2 regions of the Jeotgalicoccus saudimassiliensis genome follow, and region 2 is predicted to be linked to the other one. Evidence: riboswitches for the same ligand, from Rfam matches in the RefSeq annotation. Region 2 holds a riboswitch; the other holds the start of a gene.
What was found. Region 2 has a riboswitch for thiamine pyrophosphate ahead of RZ44_RS07435 (ECF transporter S component). Riboswitches for the same ligand answer to the same signal wherever they lie in the genome.
Positions count from the first base shown of each region.

Region 1: it holds a riboswitch for thiamine pyrophosphate, as region 2 does, so the genes downstream of both, tenA (thiaminase II) here and RZ44_RS07435 (ECF transporter S component) in region 2, are expected to answer to the same signal.

Region 1 covers NZ_CCSE01000001.1:1,875,853-1,880,444, forward strand. Annotated here, with positions in the region: gene RZ44_RS09305 (tripartite tricarboxylate transporter permease) at 1-29, shown strand, start outside; gene RZ44_RS09310 (creatininase family protein) at 37-786, shown strand; partial or broken gene RZ44_RS11195 (transposase) at 956-1,135, opposite strand; gene RZ44_RS11075 (YsnF/AvaK domain-containing protein) at 1,239-1,943, opposite strand; gene RZ44_RS09320 (serine hydrolase) at 2,063-2,836, shown strand; gene RZ44_RS09325 (four-helix bundle copper-binding protein) at 2,908-3,234, opposite strand; TPP riboswitch at 3,324-3,423, shown strand; gene tenA (thiaminase II) at 3,505-4,182, shown strand; gene RZ44_RS11340 (hypothetical protein) at 4,328-4,504, shown strand.
Region 2 covers NZ_CCSE01000001.1:1,492,030-1,496,621, forward strand. Annotated here, with positions in the region: gene RZ44_RS11040 (GtrA family protein) at 1-279, shown strand, start outside; gene gltS (sodium/glutamate symporter) at 644-1,846, shown strand; gene RZ44_RS07425 (hypothetical protein) at 1,877-2,128, opposite strand; gene RZ44_RS07430 (6-pyruvoyl trahydropterin synthase family protein) at 2,285-2,719, shown strand; TPP riboswitch at 2,754-2,844, shown strand; gene RZ44_RS07435 (ECF transporter S component) at 2,905-3,486, shown strand; gene RZ44_RS07440 (ABC transporter ATP-binding protein) at 3,488-4,592, shown strand, end outside.

The sequences.
Region 1 (4,592 bases), 380 kb from region 2:
CATATAGAAGATTAAAATTAAAGGAATGATTAGGTAATGAACTCATATATTTTATCAGACATGACGTGGCCCGAAATTGAGAGCGCATTCAAAGATGTAAAGATCGCTATTATACCCGTAGGCGCTCAGGAACAACACGGACATCATATAGCAGAAGGCTGTGACTCATATAGAGCTGGAGAGTTTAGTAAGCTACTTACAGAGAGAAACTATCCTTCAGTTGCATTAGCTCCAACAATTAACTATGGTGTTTCTCCACATCATATGAATTTCCCGGGTACTATTAGCTTAAAACCTGAAACTCTAATAGCGCTATTAGATGATATTGTTACAAGCTTGTCTCAGCATGGAATAGAGAAGTTTCTAGTTATCAATGGTCATGGTGGAAACACATCTACTTTAAATGTAGCTGCTGAAAAAATTGCACGAGATAAAAATGTGAGTATAGCTGTCTCAAAATACGTAGATGCAGCCAGTGATGTAATTCAAGAAAATATTACTTCAGAACACTTTGGGCATGCTTGTGAGAGAGAAGTATCAGAAAGTTTATATCTATACCCAAGTATTGTTAGAAAAGATAAGTTGCAAGCTGCGGAGTACAATGATTCATTCGCATTAAATGTAAGAAAAAGAAAATATATCAAGTTAGTACATCAATTTGATGATGTTACTAAGAATGGTAACTTGGGTGACGGAAGAAAAGGTAGTTATGAATTAGGAGAGAAAATAATTAATCAAGCTTTAGAAAATTTAACTGGATTTATAAAAGAGTTTATAGAAGAATAAAAGATTAAAGTAAAAAGGGTGGGACAGAAGCCCTGAAGAAATAAGAGAAATGTCTTGGAAATCTTAAAACCAAGATTTCCAAGACATTTTTTATAGGTTTAAGCATATTAAATACAGATTACCGAGCGAGTTTTCTGAGGCTTACCGCCATTAAGGCGATTCCCAACTAGTTACGAACCGGATTATTCCCTCGGACAGACATCCGAGTGAACCCCAAATTTGCCTTCAGATTTCCAAAAGTTGTTTCGACATCAGTTTTGCGTTGCGCGTATCGACGTCGACCTTCTGGGCTTGAAAGCGTCTGGTTCACCTGTGCTTTGAAATACGCTAGGTTCATATTTTTTTGAATTAATATCCTATTAAAAAATATAAAAAAAACTGCCTCAGGAGCAATTGAGCTCCTGAGGCAGTTTTTCGTCTAGACTCAGAGCTTATGTCTCAGCCCCTTTTTATTATTTATCGACGTCTTCGTTTTTCACTTCGCTGACTCTGATGTCATCATGCTTCACAGTGCCTGAAACATGTTCCATCTTCTCCACGACTTCTTTGGTAATTACAATTTCTTCTGTAACCACATGTTCTTTAATGACTCTGATGCGTTCTTTCGTTACCGGGATTCTGATAATACCAAGGTCGTCATCCGAGTCTTCAGTATTGTTATACGTCTCAAACAGCGGTTCGCCTTCGACTGCACGGCGTTCTACAGTGACGTTATCCATATTGACCGGCACATCAAATTCTTCAACTGTTGAGTCTGTATACTTCTCAACAACGACTTCTCCTGTCTGGACTGTTTCTTTATCCACAGCAAGACGTTCTTCACGGAGTTCAATTGTTTCTTCGCCGGGAGATGTCTCAATTCCTGATTCATTATCAATATATAAAAGAAGTTCACCATTATTCAGAGCGTTCGTATAGTTTTCACGTTCTGAATTCGTCATCGTCAGCCGCTGGCTGCCGTCGAGCTGGGCGAGCATTTCCTCCAGGCTGCGTCCTGCCGGCATCCTTTCATTTACATCCGGGAAATCAATCAGAAAATCTGCATAGCCCCGGGTCGACATCACAGTTAATTTATTTTCAGGTACACCGGTTTCGATATAATGTGTCAGTCTTTCGCGTAAGTGCTGTTCATCAGCAATCAATTCAATTTGCCCCATAATGTCAAACCTCCATCGTAATTTGTATTTACTCCTTTATTTCCCGTATAGACTAAGTGCAAACCGGAAGTGAGTTGTGATACTCTTTACTTAAACAGCAGCAAGGGGAGATGGATATTATGTTTATAGATGAAATTAACGCACTGATTGGACAGCAGCCGACGAAAGATATTTCCTATAAGATTCAGTTTGATAACAAAGTATATGTACATAATGAGCACCAGGTTTATCCTTCGGCCAGCACAATAAAGGTGCCGATCAGCATTATTAATCTGCAGCAGCATTTTCATAACTACGAAGATATTTCGCTCACGGTCGGGGAGAAGGTCGGCGGATGTGGTGTGCTGCATACGCTCCAGAGTGTGAAACGACTGACACTGTGGGACACGATTGTCCTCTCGATTATTATTTCCGATAATACCGCGTCGAACATGCTGATTGATAACATCGGCATTGAGCGGATTAACGAAGGATTTATGGCACTCGGTCTCCACGATACAACGCTTGCACGCAATTACTATGACACGACGGGTATTAATGAAGGCAAACGCAACTCAACGTCTGCCGCTGATATGTTCACATCAATGCAGTATGTGATTCAGGAAAATGACGTACTGCCTGAAGACATCAGAAAAGATTTCTTTGAAGTCATGAAAAAACAGCAGATTAACGACAGAATCGGCGGATTCTTTAATATCGATGAAGACCATAAAGATGAATTTATCGCCTCGAAAACAGGATCTGTGACAGCGCTCGAGCATGAATTCGGCATGATTCAGCAGAACGGCAAACAGTTAATCTTCTCGGTTTTCTCAGATAACTGGCCGTCCAATCAGGAAGGTAAGCATTTCCTGAATGAGCTGGGACAGATCTTTAAGAAGTATATGAATTAAATAAAACAAAAGAACCGTACGGCAGACTCCATTTTTAGAGCCTCCGTACGGTTTATTTTATAAAATATAGTTTACGCTGCTGCTTTACATGCCATCGCACATTCAAAGCATGCTTCTGCACACTTCTGGCAGTGCACGTGATTGTGCTTCTGACATTCGTTGCCGCACGCTTCACAAATTGCTGCACACACGCCGGCAAGTTCTTTAACAAACGGTGAGTTTCTCGTAATTGCCTGTTCCAAATATGCGCACATATCTGCGCATTCACGGTCCAGTCTGATACATTCCGCCATCATTTTTACGTCTTCTTCTTCAAGGCATGCGTCGAAACAATGATTACAAGCTTCCATACATTCGTGCAATGTTTTCAGTAATTGCTGATGCTGTTCGTGAGCCATTCATTATTCCTCCTTAAATGTTATTACATTCTGTTAGTTCCCTGAGCAAAATTTTTTAAACTGTAGTACAGTAGATATATGAACAAAATATAAACGGCTGGGGGCGCACTTTACGTGCTGAGAGATAAAATTATCGACCCTTCGAACCTGTAGGTTAGTACCTGCGCAGGGAAGTCTGAGCTGATATATCTGTATGTAATTTCAGCCCGGGCCTCTTCGCGGGGTTCGGGTTTTTATCGTCTTCAGCTGAAAAACAAAGGGGATAATATAATGAAATTTACCGACAGAATCTGGAACAGAGTTGAGGATATTTGGAATCGTTACCTTGAACATCCGTTTGTGAGCGGTCTTGGTGACGGGTCGCTCAATGTCGATAAGTTCCGGCACTGGCTGAAGCAGGATTATGTGTATCTGGTGGAGTATTCAAGACTGATGGCAATCGGGGCAGAGAAGGCGCCGGATCTTGCGACGATGAACATGTTTTCCGAGATGCTGCACGGGACACTATTCGGGGAGATGGCGCTGCACAGAAAGTACGCGGAAATGTTTGGAATTGAAGAGAGTGAGCTTCTCGAGACCGAGCCGTCTGCAGTGAACACAGCGTATACGAGTTACATGCTGAATCACGCCCAGCGCGGTGATGCAGCAGCAGTTGCAGCGTGTCTGTTGGCATGTGCGTGGAGTTATAATTATATCGGCAGAGCATTAGCCGATAAACACCCCGATCAGAATAATAATCCGTATAAACAATGGGTGGACACATACTCCGGTGAAGATTTCAGCGAGTTGAACGGGACAGCGATGACACTTCTGAATGAACTGGCAGAAGGCAAGCCGGAACGCGAGCTGGCACAGCTGGAGGAGATTGTTGTTAAAACGAGTCTCTATGAATATATGTTTTGGGATATGTGTGAAACGAAAGAAGAGTGGCCGGTTAAGTTTAAATGATGAAGAGTTATAGTGAGTCATAAGTTTTAGAAATTGTTAAGGTCCGGTAAATTGGATATATATTCATTTCATCTGGGGTATTATGTCAGTAACATCAAAGTTCAGTCTGAAATCTACTATATACTTTAAGGAGCTGGATCTTTAAATGAAGAAACTGTTAGCAGTAGGATCACTAGTCGGCGTATTAGCACTTGCAGCATGCGGAGGCGGCACAGAAGAAGAAGGCACTGAAACAGAAGAGACTGGAACTGAAGAAACAGAATCTGAAGGCAGCGGCACTGAAACAGAAGGCGGCGGCGGAACGGAAACTGACGGAGAGTAAATTAAAAATTAGTTGAATACAATAATGCCGCAGGTATTTGCCTGCGGTGTTTTTTTGTTCGAATCGGAATTAAAAAGAAGGATAAGGG
Region 2 (4,592 bases):
CAAATAGTAAATCTGATCAGTATGTTCACAGGTATCACAACAAATTTTATATTAAATTATCATTTTAACTTCAAGGCGGACAGCAAGTTTTTCAAACGCTATTTTTCATTTCTGACTATCGGTGCTGTCGGCTTTTCAATTGTTTCAATATTCGTCTTTATTTTTGTGCAAAACCTTGAATGGAATGCTATTTTTGTTAAAATAGGCGCGACGATGTTTGCGACTGTTATTCAGTATTTTTTAAACCGGTATATATCATTCCGCAGATACAGAGCATAAGGCGGAAACGACGTTCGGCAACATGAAAGAAGATGTTATTAAACATTTTGAACCAGGTTACGCGAATGATAATTTCTGCACATGCATTCTTCATTCCAAATGGGAGAGTTAAAGGATTTAGGAACTTAACGCTCAAATCAATGTAATGTATAGCGTTACAAAACTATGCCATGCGTTACATTGATTATTTAAATCCCGCCCGAGCTGCTAAAGCTCCAGCGGGATTTTTGTTTATCGGCAAAATGTATGCGTTCACAAAAACTCCATAATTTACTACAAAGATGTAAAAGTTATTGTTGGTTATTCTTCAGTTATAGATTAGAATAGGTTTTCTGATTGAATTTTAAATGATGGAGGATGGGATATGGAATTAAATTTAGTGACATCATTATTTTTAGCAGTGATAGTTTACCTCATCGGTGCTTACTTAGTTAAAAAAATACATTTTTTAGATAGATACTCTATACCGGCACCAGTTGTCGGCGGTCTGATTTTTGCAGTGTTCACATTGATAATGCACACTGCTGGTTTAGTTACGATAACTGTTGATACTTCTCTACAGTCTTTATTTATGATTATATTTTTTACAACAGTCGGTTTAGGTGCAAGTTTTAAACTTATTAAATTGGGTGGAAAACTACTTGTGATTTATTTACTTGCCGCAAGTTTTTTATCAATTGTACAAAATACTTTAGGTGTATCCATGGCAAGTCTGCTTGGTATAGATCCGCTGCTTGGTCTTATGGCTTCTTCTCCTGCGATGATCGGCGGGCACGGGGGTGCTGCAGCATTCGGTGAAACAATTGATGGATTAGGAGTACAGGGTGCGACAACTGTCGGGATTGCTGCGGCGACACTCGGCCTCATCGCCGGCGGCGTATTTGGCGGACCGGTTGCACGCTTTATGATTAACAAGCACAATCTTAAGAGTAACGAACCCAAGTTCGATGCTGGCGATTATGAAATTCCTGTTCAGAAAAAAGAAAATAAATTTACAATCGATCAATTCTTTATATACCTTGCCATTATTACATTCGCTATGGCGCTCGGAACGTATATTGGCGGTATCTTTTCTGATTTAACCGGAGTTATCCTGCCTGATTATGTAGGTGCAATGTTTGTGGCTATTGTTGTCAGAACACTGCTAGATGCAACACAGGACAGAATTCCATTTGATTTTGACACAACAATTAACGATAAAATCGGAGCTGTTTCATTAGGCTTGTTCCTGTCATTCGCGTTAATGAGTATAAAACTTTGGGAGCTCGCAGATCTGGCACTGCCGATTCTGCTGATTGTTTCTGTTCACGTTATCGTTATTATTCTGTATACAATGTTTATTGTCTACAGACTGCTCGGGAAAAATTATGACGCAGTAGTAATGATTAACGGACTGATAGGAAGCGGTTTAGGTGCAACACCTACAGCGATGGCTAACATGGATGCAATTACATCTAAATTCGGTTCTTCGAAGACTGCTTACTTAATCGTACCGGTCGTTGGAGCATTCCTTATTGATATCGTTAACATTCCCGTTATCGTGTTCTTTATAAATTTATTCAGTTAAACATTAAAAGCCGGGGAGTCCCCGGCTTTTTTATGCGTATTTATCTTCCTGTTCAGATGCCTTATCCCGTAACTCGTTATAATATAATACGCTGGTCATCGCACCTTCATCCACCATATTTGCATCCCTTGCCTCATCAGGCTTTCCGAGATTAATAATATAGTCATCATCCGTCCATTTATTCACAGCACCTTTAATTAACTGTCCCGCTTCTGTCTTTGATGCATAAAGTGCTCCTGCTGCGAGTCCCGCTCCAATAATAAACTTCGTTCGTTTACGCATGGTAAATCCTCCTTAAAAGATTAGTTCGCAACTGCCTTTATTTACCTATTCCCGTTTTAGAGCATGACCTAACAACTTTATGATGTTTCACACATTTGATACTCACTATTATAAATGGGTATAATTAATTAAATTGATTTATAAAGAGGTAGTTATATGAATATTAACGATGTAAAGCCGCCTGCAGAGTTTAAGTATTTTGAAGAACAGGTAACCATTCACAAACATTTTTCGTTTATATGCGATAACCGTATATTTTTTTCTAATACTGCTTTTAAAGATTTAAAGAATCATCATTATTCTTTCAGCATTGAGATATCTTCACCTGTTAATGCTCTTGGGCTTGCGACTGATTTTCATTTAATCGATAAAATTTACGATGAAGAAATCGGCATTAAGCTGGATAACTGCCTGCTTAATGAAACGCTTCCGGAGATGAATACGACAGCAGAAAACATATCTTACTGGCTGTTTGAAGAGCTTTCTGCACGTTTGCCGGAGAATGATGTACTGCTGAAAGTAACGCTGTACGAAAATCCGAGGCAGGGTGTTACGATTACTAAACAGATGACACTTCACAAATTCACATAAGTGGACTATGATAGTGATAATCAAATAATGAATTCACCACCACTGGGGGTGTCCGTACGGACTGAGATTGACCCTTATCACCTGATCTAGATCATACTAGCGTAGGGAAGTGGCATATTTTTATATGCACACCATTCCGTTAGTGGTGTGTTTTTTTGTTTGAAATTTATAACGGAGGCTTCATCATGAAAAAAGGAAACAGTTTAACACTCACTGATATTTTAATTACTGTCGTTATCGCACTCGTTTTCGCTGTTATTTATTCTTTATGGGACGGAATTTATACTATTCTGCAGCCGTTCGGACTTCACTTAAATGAACTGGTTTACGGCATGTGGTTTATCGCTGCAATTGTGGCGTACTTAATTATAAGAAAGCCCGGTGTTGCACTGATTGCCGAGTTTGCAGCGGCTTCCGGGGAAACGATTGTACTGCTGCAGTTTGATGTCTCGCTGATTATGTATGGTTTAATACAGGGACTGGTTTGTGAGCTTGTATTCCTGTTCTTCAGATATAAGAGTACAAGCCTGATGGCGGCAGTTCTTGCCGGTATAGCAGCTGCTCTGTCAACGCTGCCACTCGATTGGTATTACGGTTATCTCGGACACCTTGAAACATGGAATCTGGCATTAATGTTCTCACTCAGAATTCTCAGTGGTGCGATTGTAGCCGGCTGGCTGGGTCATTTGCTCTATAAAGCTTTGAAAGAAACCGGCGTCTTAAAGTTTGTCGGTCGAAGAGCTGATAATTCACATGAAGGATTATAATATGTCTGGTGTAAATATAGAAAAATTGAATTTAAAATTTCCGGAAGCACCTGCCAAGCTTTTTAACGATTTAAATATTTATATCGAATCAGGGGAGAAAGTACTGCTGCTCGGACCGAGCGGTTCGGGAAAAAGTACGCTGCTGAATGTCATGGGCGGATTAATTCCCAATGTTATTCATACACCGATGAAAGCTGAGATTCTCGATATTCCTGATGATAATGCTTATGTGTTTCAGGATCCTGATTCTCAGTTTACGATGCCGACTGTTGCAGAAGAACTCGCTTTTATATTAGAAAACAGAAGTATTCCAAAAGAAAATATGGAACCGATGATGCTGGATGCACTGAAGCAGACCCGACTCGATGTGCCTCTCGACTTAAATATTAATAACTTATCCGGCGGAATGAAGCAGAAGCTGTCTATCGCTTCCGCACTGCTGCAGAACCCAGATACACTGTTCCTGGATGAACCGACAAGTATGCTGGACGATGAATCCGCAGCTTCGTTGTGGAACGTTATTGAGCAGATTTGGGAAAAACGCACAGTAGTTATCGTTGAACATCGTGTTGATTATATTTGGGATAAAGTCGACCGTGTCATTCTGATGAATGGCGCAGCACAGATTATCCACGAAGGTATACCCAATGACGTTTTAAGACATCACAAAGACCTTTTAAATGAATACGGTGTCTGGCATCCGGAATCGTGGCAGAAGGCTCCTGTATACGCTCCGCTGTCACCTCAGGATGAAGTACTGCTGAAACTGAAAGACCTGCATCTTGAACGCCGGGGCATGGAGATTCTGCACGTTGATCATTTAAGTGTTGGAAAAGGGGAATGGATTACACTAGAAGGCAAAAATGGCACTGGTAAATCCAGCCTGCTGCTTGCGATTATGAAACTCATTCCGGCAGACGGCAGCATTTATTACCGAGGTAAAATAATTAAAAAGACCAAACACATTGCGGGAAACGTATATCCTGTTTTCCAAAATCCGGAACTGCAATTTATTACACATAAAGTATTCGATGAAATTTTTATCAATATGGAATCCCGTTTTGAATACACGGAGGCAGTGCGCCGGACAGAGGTTATTTTAAATC